2 regions of the Clostridium sp. LIBA-8841 genome follow, and region 1 is predicted to be linked to the other one. Evidence: a T-box and tRNA genes for the amino acid it is inferred to sense, from the RefSeq annotation. Region 1 holds a T-box; the other holds one or more tRNA genes.
The links. A T-box is a leader RNA that pairs with one kind of tRNA and senses whether it is charged. The one in region 1 lies ahead of asnS (asparagine--tRNA ligase), so its partner is inferred to be a tRNA-Asn.
Positions count from the first base shown of each region.

Region 2: it has a tRNA-Asn gene. The T-box ahead of asnS (asparagine--tRNA ligase) is inferred to sense a tRNA for this amino acid. The anticodon was not compared.

Region 1 covers NZ_CM173488.1:3,638,972-3,646,764, forward strand. The annotation lists gene AC2A4K_RS16280 (M24 family metallopeptidase) at 74-1,150, opposite strand; gene AC2A4K_RS16285 (metallophosphoesterase family protein) at 1,349-2,047, shown strand; gene AC2A4K_RS16290 (cytochrome b5 domain-containing protein) at 2,085-3,299, opposite strand; T-box leader at 3,406-3,647, shown strand; gene asnS (asparagine--tRNA ligase) at 3,715-5,112, shown strand; gene AC2A4K_RS16300 (leucyl aminopeptidase) at 5,184-6,665, opposite strand; gene AC2A4K_RS16305 (YcxB family protein) at 6,859-7,410, opposite strand; gene nrdG (anaerobic ribonucleoside-triphosphate reductase activating protein) at 7,544-7,793, opposite strand, start outside.
Region 2 covers NZ_CM173488.1:3,349,573-3,357,365, reverse strand. The annotation lists rRNA gene AC2A4K_RS14780 (23S ribosomal RNA) at 1-2,271, shown strand, start outside; tRNA gene AC2A4K_RS14775 (tRNA-Asn) at 2,326-2,400, shown strand; gene AC2A4K_RS14770 (response regulator transcription factor) at 2,657-3,340, shown strand; gene AC2A4K_RS14765 (sensor histidine kinase) at 3,399-4,817, shown strand; gene AC2A4K_RS14760 (hypothetical protein) at 4,834-6,354, shown strand; gene AC2A4K_RS14755 (LTA synthase family protein) at 6,406-7,793, opposite strand, start outside.

The sequences.
Region 1 (7,793 bases):
AAAAACGTTTAGATTGTAATAAGTAAAAAAAGAACATTCTTGAATTAAGAATGTTCTTTTTTTTTATTTAAAATTATTCTACTACAACTAATTCTTTGTTTAATTTATTCAATCTTTCACAGCCATCTTCAGTAACTAAAACTAAATCCTCTATTCTAACTCCCATATCTCCTTGAAGATATATTCCTGGTTCTACAGAGAAAATCATACCTGGTTTAACTTCATCAGTATTAGTTGATCCAACATCACCAAAATCATGAGTTTCTATTCCTATTGAATGTCCTGTTCTATGAGTAAAGTATTTCCCGTAACCTTTACCTTCTATAACATCTCTAGCCGCTTTATCTATATCACAGAATCTAACACCTGGCTTAATCATTTCTATAGCCTTTTTATTAGCTTCTAAAACAGTGTTAAATATTTCTTTTTGATGTTCTGTGGGTTCACCAAAGAATACACATCTAGTCATATCTGAACAGTAGTAATCTTTTCTACATCCAGTATCTATTAAAACGCCCATTCCTTTTTCTAATTTTTGCTCTCCTGATTCTGCATGTGGATCTGCTGCATTAGCTGCAAAAGCAACGATTGGTTCAAATGAGTATCCTTGACAACCATACTCTGCATAACCTTTTCCTAAGATTTCTACTACCTCTTTTTCAGTCATTCCTTCTTTAAGGCTATTTATTGCTTTTTCTACTACTATGTCATTTATTCTTGAAGCTTCTTTCATTAAAGCTATTTCTTCATCATCTTTTCTCATTCTAACTCTATCAACTATAGGTGATCCATTAACAAATTTCTTTGCTGATTTTCTATCTAATAATTGAATTAAGAAATGTGCTTTCCAATCTTTATCTATTCCTAAAACTTCATCATGATCTATTATTTCATCTAAAATATCTATTGGATTCATAGTATCGTTATACCATAAAATATCAATACCTAAATCCTCATTTATTGGAAATAGTTCATTTACTATGAACTTTTGCTCACCTTTTGTATTTAAATAAAGTGTTATCATCCTTTCTCCTGGTGATATCCACTTACCTGTTAAATAAAATATTGATGCAGGTGAAGAAACTAACATTTGAGGTATATTATTTGCCTCCATAGCTTCTAAAATTCTTTTTACTCTTCCTTCTTTCACCCTAATCACTCCTCTCTAAATAGTTAAAATTCTTTAAATAAATTATATCATAGTTTCAAATTATCTAATAATTTATATAACTTTACTATTTGTAATATTTATTTTTTTATTTTATCCATTAATTTTTTTATTTTGTCCATTAAATTGTTATATAATATTTATAGTAAAAAAATACTTAATAAACAGGAGGTCTTAAAATTGAGAATAGCAGTAATATCAGATATACATGGAAACTTATATGCCTTAAGAGAAGTTTTAGAAGATATAGATAACCAAAATATTGATTCTATAATATGTTTAGGAGATTTAGTTGGTTATGGACCTCATCCTAATGAAGTAATAGCACTTATTAAGAGAAGAAATATTCTATCCTTAAAAGGTAATTATGATGCTTCTGTTGTGGATAATGATTATACATACATTAGAGATACAGAGATAAACTCTTTTTCTCTTCCTTGGACAGCAGCCGAACTAAGAACACCAAATAGATACTATTTAGATAACTTACCTAATGATCTTTCTATAAATGTATGTGGAAAATCTATTAAATTTGTTCATGGTAGCCCAAGAAGAATAAATGAATATCTAAGTGAAGATTATTCTGAATTAGATGAAATAATGAGCGAACTTAAAGAGGATGTTTTAGTTTGTGCTCATACTCATATTCCTTACGCTAAAAAGGTGGGAAACAAAGTTATAATAAATGATGGTAGTGTTGGTAAACCTAAAAACGGTAAACCTCATGCAACTTATGTGATCCTAGACTTCTCTAATGAATTTAAATTAAAAGTAGAAATGAAAACTGTTCCTTATGAATTTAAAAGAACTATGAAAGATATGGAAATGAAAAACTTTCCTCAAAAATTAATTTATTCTTATGAGTCTGGAAAAGAATAAAAATAAAGCTAGATTAATTTTAATCTAGCTTTATTTTTTAACAATCCTTATAACTACAACTTAAAACTCCTGCAATACTTAAATTTTTTAGTGGTGTCTTATCATTTCCATAAGTCTCTTTATATTCACCTGTTAAGTCACATCCAACCTTTATATTTTTTTCTCTCCATCCTTCTACATCTGTTAAATCATAAACTGTACCAAATATAGCTATATATGGTGGATTTCCATTCTTACCATCATATTTGCTAAGTTCATTTATGTTAAATTCCTTAACTTTATTTCTTTCTAAATAATCTATCTTATCATAAACAACTGTTCCAATTATAGGTAATTCAATCAATATACTTCTATCTCCATTACGATATTCATTAAAGAATGAAGTAAGATCACTTCCTAATTTTAATTTATTATAGGGATTCTTTTTAAATGTATCTATATTGCTTACATCATAAATTACTCCATCTACTGCTATATAAGCTGCATTTCCATTTTTCCCATCATAATTTTTTAACTCACCTAATGTTAAATCTCTATTGATAGCTTGAATATGCTTGCCTCTTTGACTTTCTTCAAAATCATGTAATATTGCTACTATTCTAGCTCCTTTTAAAACATCTCTATTGTCTTTATAATATTCATTAAACTCTTTAGTTGCATCAACTCCTAAAGGTAATTTTTTATAAGACCTTAATTTTAAAAATGATAGTCCAGTTACATCATAGACCATATCATCAATAGCCATATAAGAAGGTTTTCCATCCTCTCCATTATATTTTTTTAATTCTTCTGAACTCATTATTTTTAATGTTTTTTGCGGATAATATTCTTCTACATCCTCTATAAACTGAATTTCCTCTGGCTCTGCCAATAATCCTACATTAGGAATCTTAGATAACAAAGACAAATCTCTTTCATTATATTCATTAAATTCCTTAGTTAAATCTCTTCCTAACATTAATTCATTGTATGGACTCTTTTTAAATAAATCTATGTTTGTGACATCATAAATAACACCATCTATAGCAACATATTCAGGTTTTCCATTTTTTCCATTGAAACTAGCCAATTCTTCTGGAGTAAGAATTAACATATCCACCTCTTTATTCCTTGTTCTAAATCCTTCAAACTCTTGGAAAACAGCTTCTATTTTGTCCTTATATATTTTAGAATTTTTATCTTTTCTTGCTAAAGTCATTAAGTACTTTAATTTATTTATTTGTTCAAACTTATCTTCAAAAAAATTGCACATAAAAACTCCCCTATTGCATACTATATCTATATATTTCTATGTGGTTAATATTGCAAATGTTAATGTTTTATTGTAAAATCATTATTAATCGAACTAAATAAGATTTTTATTTACTATGAAGAGAAGAGTAAGCTTAGGAAGTAGCTAACAGCGAGCAGATTATGGTGTGAGTTCTGCAGTGAAGCCTATTCTGAAGAACATCTCTGAGTTTCTAACCGAAATCCACTTTGGAGAGTAGACTTAGACGGATTCAAACCGTTATACTTGAAGAACATTTTTGTGTTCATAAAGCCGGCTATTTTTATAGCAATTTGGGTGGTACCGCGAATAATGCCATTCGTCCCATTATCTTAATGTGGATGAAGGGCTTTTTTATTTGGAATAAAAACTTAATTAAGAAAGAGAGGAAACAATAATGAAAGATGTAGTTTTAGTAAAAAGTCTTTACAGAAACACTAGTGAATATAGTGATAAAAAAGTAAAAATATCAGGTTGGATAAGAACTTTAAGAGCATCAAATGCTTTTGGATTTATAGAAGTTAATGATGGTTCTTTCTTTAAAAACGTTCAAGTTGTTTTTGATAGTGCTAAAGTATCAAATTATAAAGAAATTTCTAAATTACCTATAAGTTCATCAATCTCAGTTATAGGAACTTTAGTTGAAACTCCAGATTCAAAACAACCATTTGAAATTCAAGCAGAAGAAATAATAGTAGAAGGAATGTCAGATTCAGATTATCCTCTACAAAAGAAAAGACATACTTTTGAGTACTTAAGAACAATAGCTCACTTAAGACCAAGAAGTAATGCTTTCTCAGCTACATTCAGAGTAAGAAGTGTTGCAGCTTATGCTATACATAAGTTCTTCCAAGATCAAGGATTTGTTTACACTCATACTCCAATAATAACTGGTTCAGATGCTGAAGGTGCTGGAGAAATGTTCAGAGTAACAACTTTAGACATGATGGCTCCTCCAATAGCTGAAGAAGGTGGAATTGACTTCTCACAAGATTTCTTTGGAAAAGAAACTAACCTTACAGTTTCTGGACAATTAAATGCTGAGTGTTTCGCTTTAGCATTTAGAAATATTTATACTTTTGGACCTACATTTAGAGCAGAAAACTCAAACACAGTGAAACATGCTGCTGAGTTCTGGATGATAGAACCTGAAATGGCATTTGCTGATTTAGTAGATGACATGGAAGTTGCTGAAAACATGTTAAAATACGTTATAAAATATGTTATGGATGAATGTCCAGAAGAAATAGCATTCTTCAACCAATTTGTTGATAAAGGATTATTAGAAAGATTAAACCATGTTGTAAGCTCAGAATTCGGAAAAGTTACTTACACTGAAGCTGTTAGATTACTTCAAGAATCAGGTAAAGAATTCGAATATCCAGTTGAGTGGGGAATAGATCTTCAAACTGAGCACGAAAGATATTTAACAGAAGAAATATTCAAAAAACCTGTATTCGTAACTGACTATCCAAAAGATATTAAAGCATTCTACATGAGATTAAACGAAGACGGAAAAACAGTTGCTGCTATGGATTGCTTAGTTCCTGGAATAGGAGAAATCATAGGTGGTAGCCAAAGAGAAGAAAGACTTGATGTTTTAAAAGCTAGAATGGCTGAATTAAACTTAAGTGAAGAAGATTACTGGTGGTACTTAGAACTTAGAAAATACGGTGAAACTGTTCACTCAGGATTTGGTCTAGGTTTCGAAAGATTAATCATGTACATCACAGGAATGGCTAACATAAGAGATGTAATTCCATTCCCAAGAACTACTGGTTCATCAGAATTCTAATAAAAAAAGAAGTGGATTTCTCCACTTCTTTTTTATTTAGTTTAATATTAATAGAATGATTATTTATTATACTATTGGCATCTTTTATTTGCTAATTCATATAATGTTCTAACACCGGCACCTGTACCGCCTACTGGACAATAATCTCCTTTTTTATCAGAGAATGCTGGTCCTGCTATATCTAAATGTAACCATGGTTTATTGTCAACAAATTCACCAATGAATAAACCAGCTGTTATTGTTCCTGCATATTTTCCACCTATATTTTTCAAATCTGCTATGTTTGATTCTATAAGCTTATTGTAATCTTCAAAGCTAGGCATTTGCCATACCTTTTCTCCAGTTTCCTTTGCAGCTTCTCTTAATTCCCCATAAAATTCATCCTTGTTAGTTAATACAGCTGTAACATCTTCACCTAAAGAAACCACAGCGGCACCAGTTAAAGTAGCTACATCTATAACCTCACTAGCTTTTTCTTTTTCTATAGCATAAGTTACAGCATCTATTAAAGTAAGTCTTCCCTCAGCATCAGTATTTAAAATTTCTATTGTCTTACCAGCCATAGAACCAATTATATCTCCTGGCTTATATGCATGACCTGATATTAAGTTTTCACAAGCAGCAACTACAGCTATTACATTTATTTTTAGATTTTTCTTAGCTATAGCACTTATAGCTCCTATAACAGCAGCAGCGCCTCCCATATCAGCCTTCATTGTAACCATTCCTGCATTAGTTTTTAAAGAATATCCACCTGAATCATAAGTTAATCCCTTTCCTACTAATGCTAATCTATTATCCATATTATCTCTATCACCAAAATATCTCATTACAATAAGTCTTGGTAGATTATCTGAGCCCTTTCCTACTGATAAGAAAGATTCCATTTTTAATTCCTCTATTTGTTTTTCATCAAAGACTTCAACTTCAAAGCCATATTTTGAACCTATATTTTGAACTTCTTCAGCTAAAGTCTCTGGATACATCTTGTTAGCAGGTTCATTTACTAAATCTCTTGCTAAACAAGTAGTTTCTGAAAGTAAAATTGCTTCACTAACAGCTTTTTCACAACGTTCTATATCCTCTTCTTTAATGTTATGTCCACCAATATGAATAGTGACATCGGCCTCTTCTTTTTTATTACTCTTGTATTTATTAAATGTATATGATGATAAAGCTAATCCTTCTACCATTGCTTTTAAAGTATCTTCTATTCCTATATTATCTACTGAATCAAATCTTAAGAAAACACTTTCACTCTTCAATCTCTTAATCTCATTTACGACTTTACCAAAGGCTCTTCTTAATTTTTCTTTAGTTAACTCTTTTGATTTTCCAAGACCTAATAAAATTACATCTTGTATATCCTCATTAGTCATTCTATTTATACTGAATATTTCTCCATAAGCTCCTTTAAATTGGCCTTTTTTCTTAAGTATATCTATCTTACTGTTAATTTCTTCATTAGGTATCTTTGTTTCATCTTCAAAATATGGGATTAATAATGCATTTGTTTCTGTACACTTTGTTTTCTTTACTAAAAAATTATACATTTATTTTCCACCTCTTTAAATTTTTATAATTAATATATCACATTTGTTTTTAATAATCTATTTTTAATATATATCTAAAGTTAAAAAAAGTATGTAACCTAGATTACCAGATTTAATATAAAGGCTCTTTTTTAAATCAACACTCACTAAAAAAAGAATCAATAAAAAAAAAGCTTAACTATAAAGTTAAGCTTTATGCTAATCCAATAATAGATAATATACGTTCTCTAACATTATTTCTATCATTATTTATTTTGTTTAAGAAGGAAACACGCTCTTCACTATTTCTGAAAGCTTCCTGTGGAATTGAAATATAATCAATTGAAGATATAAATATATATATATTTCCCCTAAAAGAAGAAATTTCTCTTATGATTTTCCATGGATACATTCTTTCTTCAATTCCTTCATTGTATTTTATTTTTAACCCATGACTCATAACCTCAACTGTACACTTACCAAACATGTTTTTACTCTCTAGAAAGTTTACTTTTTCATTTATACTTTCCTCTATTATCTTTCTATTTTTAATATTGCATATTATAGAAAAAATAAGCCATGCTAGTAAGGTAATTGCATAAAAACTATTGTTAAGATTTTTACTAGCCTTAATGAACACCATGGTCATTACAAATACAAATACAGCTCCTAAGATCTCAAACAAAATCCATATGAAAAATTCTCTGCTTATAAATTCTTTTCGACACTTTACAAATTCATTTTTGCCTAAAATAAATTCTAACATATACGCTTTCTACTCCCCTTAAGCAATCTAATTCTCAACTTCCCAATATTTATATAAATAATTTTACCATAGCTTTTTCGCATAAACTATTATGAACATATTACAATTGAAGTTTTTTACAAAATCTTAATTCTTAAAATTCCAGTTCAATTATTCTTCCTTCTTTTAAACTTTTTTTAACGTCTATTATTCTTTGATTTGAAGAACCTCTAAATTTAAGTCCATCTTCTTTATTATCTATTTCAAATTTTCCATCAACCAATACATCTATATTCTCTAAAAATTCTTTCCACTTATTAAACTCATCAGCCTTTTCTAATAAGTGTTCAAATCTATATCCAGTATAGCTCCAAACATTTAATCCAAAGTCTTTAGCTGCCTTA
Region 2 (7,793 bases), 290 kb from region 1:
AAGGTTAAGTACTTAAGGTACGGAGCCGAAGGGAAACCGAGTCTGAATAGGGCGACTAGTTGCATGCCGTAGACCCGAAACCGGGTGACCTATCCATGGCCAGGTTGAAGCGAGGGTAAAACCTCGTGGAGGACCGAACCACGTTGCTGTTGAAAAAGCATGGGATGAGCTGTGGATAGCGGAGAAATTCCAATCGAACCCGGAGATAGCTGGTTCTCTCCGAAATAGCTTTAGGGCTAGCGTCGAGTATGAGTAGTGGAGGTAGAGCACTGAATGGGCTAGGGGGCATAGCGCTTACCGAACCTTATCAAACTCCGAATGCCACATACTTTGAGCTCGGCAGTCAGACTACGAATGATAAGATCCGTGGTCAAAAGGGAAACAGCCCAGATCGTCAGCTAAGGTCCCAAAGTGTAAGTTAAGTGGGAAAGGATGTGAGATTTCTAAGACAACTAGGATGTTGGCTTAGAAGCAGCCACTCATTAAAAGAGTGCGTAATAGCTCACTAGTCGAGAGATCTTGCGCCGAAAATGTAACGGGGCTAAACTTACCACCGAAGCTACGGGCTTGAACTTAGTTCAAGCGGTAGGAGAGCGTCGTAACCGGGCTGAAGTCGTACCGTAAGGAGCGGTGGACTGGTTACGAGTGAGAATGTTGGCATCAGTAGCGAGATGTGGGTGAGAATCCCACAGGCCGAAAACCTAAGGTTTCCTCAGGAAGGTTCGTCCGCTGAGGGTTAGTCGGGACCTAAGCCGAGGCCGAAAGGCGTAGGTGATGGACAACTGGTTGATATTCCAGTACCACTACCATCGTTATTATCGATGGCGTGACGCAGGAGGATAGTGTGTGCTAGCTATTGGATGCTAGTCTAAGCGTTTAGGCAGTGAAAGTAGGCAAATCCGCTTTCATAATGCTGAGGCGTGATGGGGAAGGTTCTACGGAACCGAAGTACATGATTCCACGCTGCCAAGAAAAGCGTCTAGAGAGAGAAGTAGTGCCCGTACCGCAAACCGACACAGGTAGGTGAGGAGAGAATCCTAAGGCCGGCGGAAGAATTACAGTTAAGGAACTCGGCAAATTGACCCCGTAAGTTCGCGAGAAGGGGTGCCTACGAGAGTAGGCCGCAGAGAATAGGCCCAAGCAACTGTTTAGCAAAAACACAGGTCTCTGCTAAAGCGTAAGCTGATGTATAGGGGCTGACGCCTGCCCGGTGCTGGAAGGTTAAGGGGAACACTTAGCGCAAGCGAAGGTGTGAACTTAAGCCCCAGTAAACGGCGGCCGTAACTATAACGGTCCTAAGGTAGCGAAATTCCTTGTCAGGTAAGTTCTGACCCGCACGAATGGCGTAATGACTTGGGCACTGTCTCAACTGTAAATCCGGCGAAGTTGTAGTGCGAGTGAAGATGCTCGCTACCCGCGATTGGACGGAAAGACCCCGTAGAGCTTTACTGTAGCTTAGCATTGAGTTTTGGTATTGTCTGTACAGGATAGGTGGGAGACTAGGAAACCAGGGCGTCAGCCTTGGTGGAGTCATCCTTGGGATACCACCCTGACAGTACTGAAATTCTAACTGGCGGCCATGAATCTGGTCACAGGACATTGTTAGGTGGGCAGTTTGACTGGGGCGGTCGCCTCCTAAAAAGTAACGGAGGCGCCCAAAGGTTCCCTCAGAACGGTCGGAAATCGTTCGTAGAGTGCAAAGGCAGAAGGGAGCCTGACTGCGACACCCACAAGTGGAGCAGGGACGAAAGTCGGGCTTAGTGATCCGGTGGTACCTCGTGGGAGGGCCATCGCTCAACGGATAAAAGCTACCTCGGGGATAACAGGCTGATCTCCCCCAAGAGTCCACATCGACGGGGAGGTTTGGCACCTCGATGTCGGCTCGTCGCATCCTGGGGCTGAAGTAGGTCCCAAGGGTTGGGCTGTTCGCCCATTAAAGCGGCACGCGAGCTGGGTTCAGAACGTCGTGAGACAGTTCGGTCCCTATCCGTCGCGGGCGTAGGAAATTTGAGAGGAGCTGTCCTTAGTACGAGAGGACCGGGATGGACTGACCTCTGGTGTACCAGTTGTTCTGCCAAGAGCACAGCTGGGTAGCTAAGTCGGGAATGGATAAACGCTGAAAGCATCTAAGCGTGAAGCCAACCTCAAGATGAGATTTCCCATAGCGTAAGCTAGTAAGATCCCTTGAAGAACACAAGGTTGATAGGTCGGGGGTGTAAGCATGGTAACATGTTCAGCTGACCGATACTAATAGATCGAGGGCTTGACCAAATATAGTATTAATTATGTGCAATTTTGAAAGAACAAAATCTTTCAATAAAATGTTCCTCGGTAGCTCAATGGTGGAGCACTCGGCTGTTAACCGATAGGTTGGAGGTTCGAGTCCTCTCCGAGGAGCCATTTTTTTTATTCAAAATTAATTTAAAATAGATAAGTAAGTTATGAATTAATATTTTATTAGTTTATAACTTTTTTTGTATTTAAAATAAAAATTTTATTTAATTCGATATTTTTAGTGTAAGCTATTTGTAATTAAAGAAAGTTCAATATTGTATATAATAAAAAAGAATATGATAATAATATTGAGAATGTTTATTGAAATTTAAATAGTTTAAATATGTTAGAGAAATTTAATGGAATATAAGGAGTTGTAGAGATGAAGATTTTACTTGTAGAAGATGAAGAAAGCATAAGAGGTTTTTTAAGAATAAATTTTCAAAGAGAGAAATTTCAAGTTATAGAATGTGAAAGCGGAGAAGAAGGAGTAAGAAAAGCATTAATAGAAAAGCCAGATATAGCTATATTAGATGTTATGTTGCCTGGAATGAGTGGCTTTGAAGTATGCCAAACCTTGAGGGAAAGTTTTCCTAAGATGGGCATAATAATGTTAACTGCTAAAGGGGAAGATATGGATAAAATAATGGGGCTTCAATTTGGAGCGGATGACTATGTCTTAAAACCATTTAATCCATTAGAAATAACTTTAAGAGTGAAAGCTTTAATTAGGAGATTAGAGGGAATAAGTGAAGAAAATAATAGTGATAGCATAGAAGTTGATAGCTTCAAGTTAGACTTATATTCTCAAAGTTTATATAAAGAAGAGATAGAAATAGATGTTACACCTAAAGAGTTTCTATTGATGAAAATATTCATGCAAAATCCAGGTAAGGCATTTACTAGAGATGAATTATTAAACTTGGTTTGGGGAATTGATTTCTTTGGAGATCCCAAAATAGTTGATGTTAATATAAGAAGATTAAGAGCAAAAATAGAGGATAATTCTTCAAAACCTAAGTACATAGAAACTGTTTGGGGAACAGGCTATAGATGGAAAAGATAGTATTTAAGGTTACCTAACTTATTAAAAGATATAGAGGTGAAAGATAGGAGTATAGTTTATGAAAAGTATAAAGACTAGGCTAATGAAAAACTTTTTAGTTGTTTTGTTATCAACTATTATTATAGTTTCAGCCATGTTCTTGATTTTTATTTCTAGGTATTATTATCAAAATACAGAAGAAATATTATTAAGTCAAATAAATATATCTGTTGATTTTTATAAGAGATATTTATCAAATGTTAGTTTAGAAGAAAATGTTTATGAAGATGTGGATATATTTTGGAAGCAAACAGAGGCTCAAGTTCAAATTTATGATTTAAAAGGGCAATTGATAATGGATTCTATAGGACTAGAGCAAAAAGAGAATACTATACCTATAGATGTAAAAAGAGCTTTAGAAGGAGATACCGCTAAATGGGTTGGAACGGCTCCAGATTATACTGGTAAGGTAATGGCTATTTCAGCACCATTAAGAAATTCGTCTAATGAAATTGTAGGAGTTATAAGATATATAAGTTCACTTAGAAATGTTGATAATTTTATACTAAACTTTTTCTTAGTATTTATTGTAATAGGACTAACAGTTTTAGCTATAGGTATAATATTAAGTTATTTTTTAGCTAATAGTATAGTAAATCCAATATCAGAATTAATAAAAGTTTCAGAACAGATGGCTAAGGGAAATTTAAAAGTAAGGAATAAAATTGTTACCAATGATGAGATTGAAAAGTTAGCTGATAGTCTTAATATAATGGCTGAGGAAATCGAAAATAGAGAGAGATTAAAGAATGAATTTATATCTTCAGTTTCTCATGAACTTAGAACACCATTAACATCTATAAAAGGGTGGGCTATAACTTTAAATAACGAGTTTACGGATAGAGAAACATTAAAGATGGGCTTTGACATAATTGAAAAGGAAGCTGATAGACTAAGTAATATGGTTGAAGAACTTTTAGACTTTTCAAAATTCGTTAGTGGGAAAATTAAATTAAAATATGAAGAAATAAACTTAAAAGATTTTATAGAATACTTAAAATTATATATGAATCCTAGAGCGGAAAGAGAACATAAGCAGCTTATTCTAAAAGGAATTGAAAAAGAAGATTTTATAATAGTTGGAGATAGGGATAGGCTAAAGCAGGTATTCATAAATATACTAGATAATGCGTTTAAATTTACTCATGAAAATGAAAGTATAATAATAGATTTCTTATATGCTGATGAAGGTATATATATTAATATAATTGATACTGGATGTGGAATAAGTAAAGAAGAGTTACCTAGAGTAAAAGAGAAATTTTATAAGGGGAAAAATTCAAAGTCACAAAATGGTATAGGATTATCTATATGTGATGAAATTATAGCCCTACATGAGGGAACTTTAGAAATATATAGTGAACTAGGTAAGGGAACAAAGGTAACTATATATTTACCTAAAAAGTTAATAAGCAGTGTGGAGGATGAGTTAAATTAATTAAAAGAGGTGTTTTATGAAAAAAATTTATATAATCTTCTTTATGATTATTAGTATTTTTATGACAGGATGTTCTCAAAATGAATCTTTTGATGTATCTAAAATAACTCCACCAGAGTCAGATAATATAAAGATATTAGGAGAATGGGAAGTAGTAAGTAAATTACATGATAATAGTCAAAACAATATAGAGAGTACAGATGGAACTTTTCGCTTTGAAAAAGGAGAATTTATTAATATAAGTAAGAATGAGTTAGTAGTAAATGGTGTAAGCATTATAGCAAATCCTAATTTTAAGTTAAAAAGAGTAGAAAGAAATGTGTTCTTTAAAGAAATAGATGATTTAGAAATTAAGAAGGAAATAAAGGATACAATAAAAAGTGATTATATAGATGTTACGGCCATATATGATAGCAATAAAACATATTTAAATATGATTTCAATTAATGAAAATGAGGCATATATATTATTATCTGATAATCTAATTAAATTAAAGAAAGTTTCTAGTGTTCCACAGGCATCTACTAAGAGTTCAGAAAAGGTGGTTGTAGACCAAGGAAATACGTATTCCGTAAAAAGTATAAGTCCAGAATATTATCAAAAGGATGTAGGAATTTTACTTGGGCTTAAAGAGCCAGCTCACGTAGAAAAAGATGATTTTGAGAAGGCTGATTATAAAACATTATGGATATCTGTAATTGATAATGAACTTCAGCCTATAATGGTTTTAGAAGACTCTTTATTATTACCAAGAGTTAATGGATTCTCAAACATAAGTTTAGATTCAAATTTTGAAAATGGTGTAATGGAAAATAAACTTGAAGTTACAAGTAGAAAGAAGGATCCAAATGATAAAAAAGAAGTAAAAGGTGAACAAACTAAAAAAGGAATATATGAAGAAATAACTTTTGTAGGAAATGATTATATTGGGTTAGAATCTTATTCAGGAGATGACTTCAAAGGAAGTTATAATGAATATAACATAATACCAATTGATACTATGAATACATATAAAAGTATGGACATAGTTAATCTTTTTGGAAAAGAACAAGAGGAAAATTATAATAAGAGTGAAGAAAAAGCTATTCAGAAATATAATATAGATGGAAAAGAATATTATACTAAAAATAAATATTCTAATATAACTCTTCAGAGAAAAAATGGAAATTGGCATTTAGAAGGTTTATTAAATGAAAAGAAATCATTTGATAATTCTGAACCATTTGATATAAATATAAATCCAGTGCCTATATTGATAAACTATGATACGTTAGCGGTTCCTTGGAGTCAAGTTTCATCATTAGGAAGAGATGTTAGAGATGTTGTGACAGCACCAAATGGAAAAATAGCGATAACCTTAGCTAAGGATAAATTGTCAATATATAAGATTACAGATGGCCGTTTAGGTGAAAGGTTAGGAGAGATTAACATAAATAGTGATGAAAAAATTGTTATGGCTGAATGGGCTGTAGGGGATTACGTTAAGTACTGGAATGAAACTGTTGAAAATGTATATGGAGCTAAAAAAATAACCTAATAAAGATTAAAGAAAGAGCTGAATTTAAAATATTAAATTCAGCTCTTTTCTTTAATTATTATTAGGTATCTTATCTTTAAAGTAATTAGCTCTAATCATCTTATCAGATAAATCTAATGAATTACCTACTATTTGTTTTTCTTTATCTGTAAGTTCTCCTTTTACAGTTCTATCAGTTAAGACTGCGTAAGATCTATTAGTATTTAATAAGTTTCTACCTAAAGCTGTATTTTGATATACATTGTTATCAACACCTAATAAGTATAAAAGTGTTGGCATTATATCTATTTGGCCACCATAAACATCATCTTTTACAGGAGTCTTAACACTTGGGTTATAAATAACTAATGGAACTGTATGATTTCCATTGTCTAGCCACCAAGACTCTGGGTTAGATAATGATTCAATATTACTATTGTAATATTTATGAGGACCAGTATGGTCACCTTCTATTGCAACAACAGTGTTTTCTAAAAGGCCTTCTTTTTCTAATAAGTCTATGAACATACCTATTTGAGCATCAGTGTAATGAACACTTTGGAAGTATCCTCCTAAAACATTATTATCAAGTTCAGGACTAAGTTTTAATTCACGGTAATCTTTTGGTAAATCGAATGGTCCGTGGCTTGTTAAAGTGACTGTAAATGCGTAGAATGGTTGTTTCATTTCTTTAAGCATTGGTGCAACTTGTTTGAAGTAGCTTCCGTCACTTATTCCCATTCCAATAGTTTCATCGTGATTAAATGAATAGTAATCTACAAACTTATCAAAACCTATGCCAGTTAATCCTTGAGCATAGTTCCAGAATGAACCTTTATCTGGATGAATAGCAATAGTACTGTATCCGTCTTTTTCTAAGATGTTAGGCATTGAGTTATAAGTTGTAGCTGGATTTCTAAAGAAAGTACTTCCTTGTCTTAATGGAAGCATAGAAGTATTAACCATTAAGTCAGAGTCAGAGCTTGTACCCTCATTAACCTGTTCGAATATATTAGGGAAATAAATAGAATTATTTAATAACTTATTTATGTTTGGAGTTATTTCTTGTCCATCTATTTTTTGATTTATAACAAAGTCTTCAAGAGATTCAACTTGTATTACTACTAAGTTCTTTCCTTTGAACATTCCCTTGTATTCATTATCAGGTAGATTTTCATTTTTAAAATCATAGTATTCTTTTATTTGTGCTTGATCTTCTGCTGTCATTTCATACGGTTTAGAATTTTTGTAAACATTATATATGTCAAAAATATGATAACCGACTGGTGAAAAATACTCTACTGTATCAGTTGGGTCATAGTTGCTAAATAAGTATGAGTTTTTAACATTTTCTCTTTTTAAAACATTAACGTTAAAAGGAACATAACCTATGTAACAAATTGAGATAATTAAAACAACTAAAGTACCCTTCCAGTTAGACTTACAGTTTTTAAAGCTTT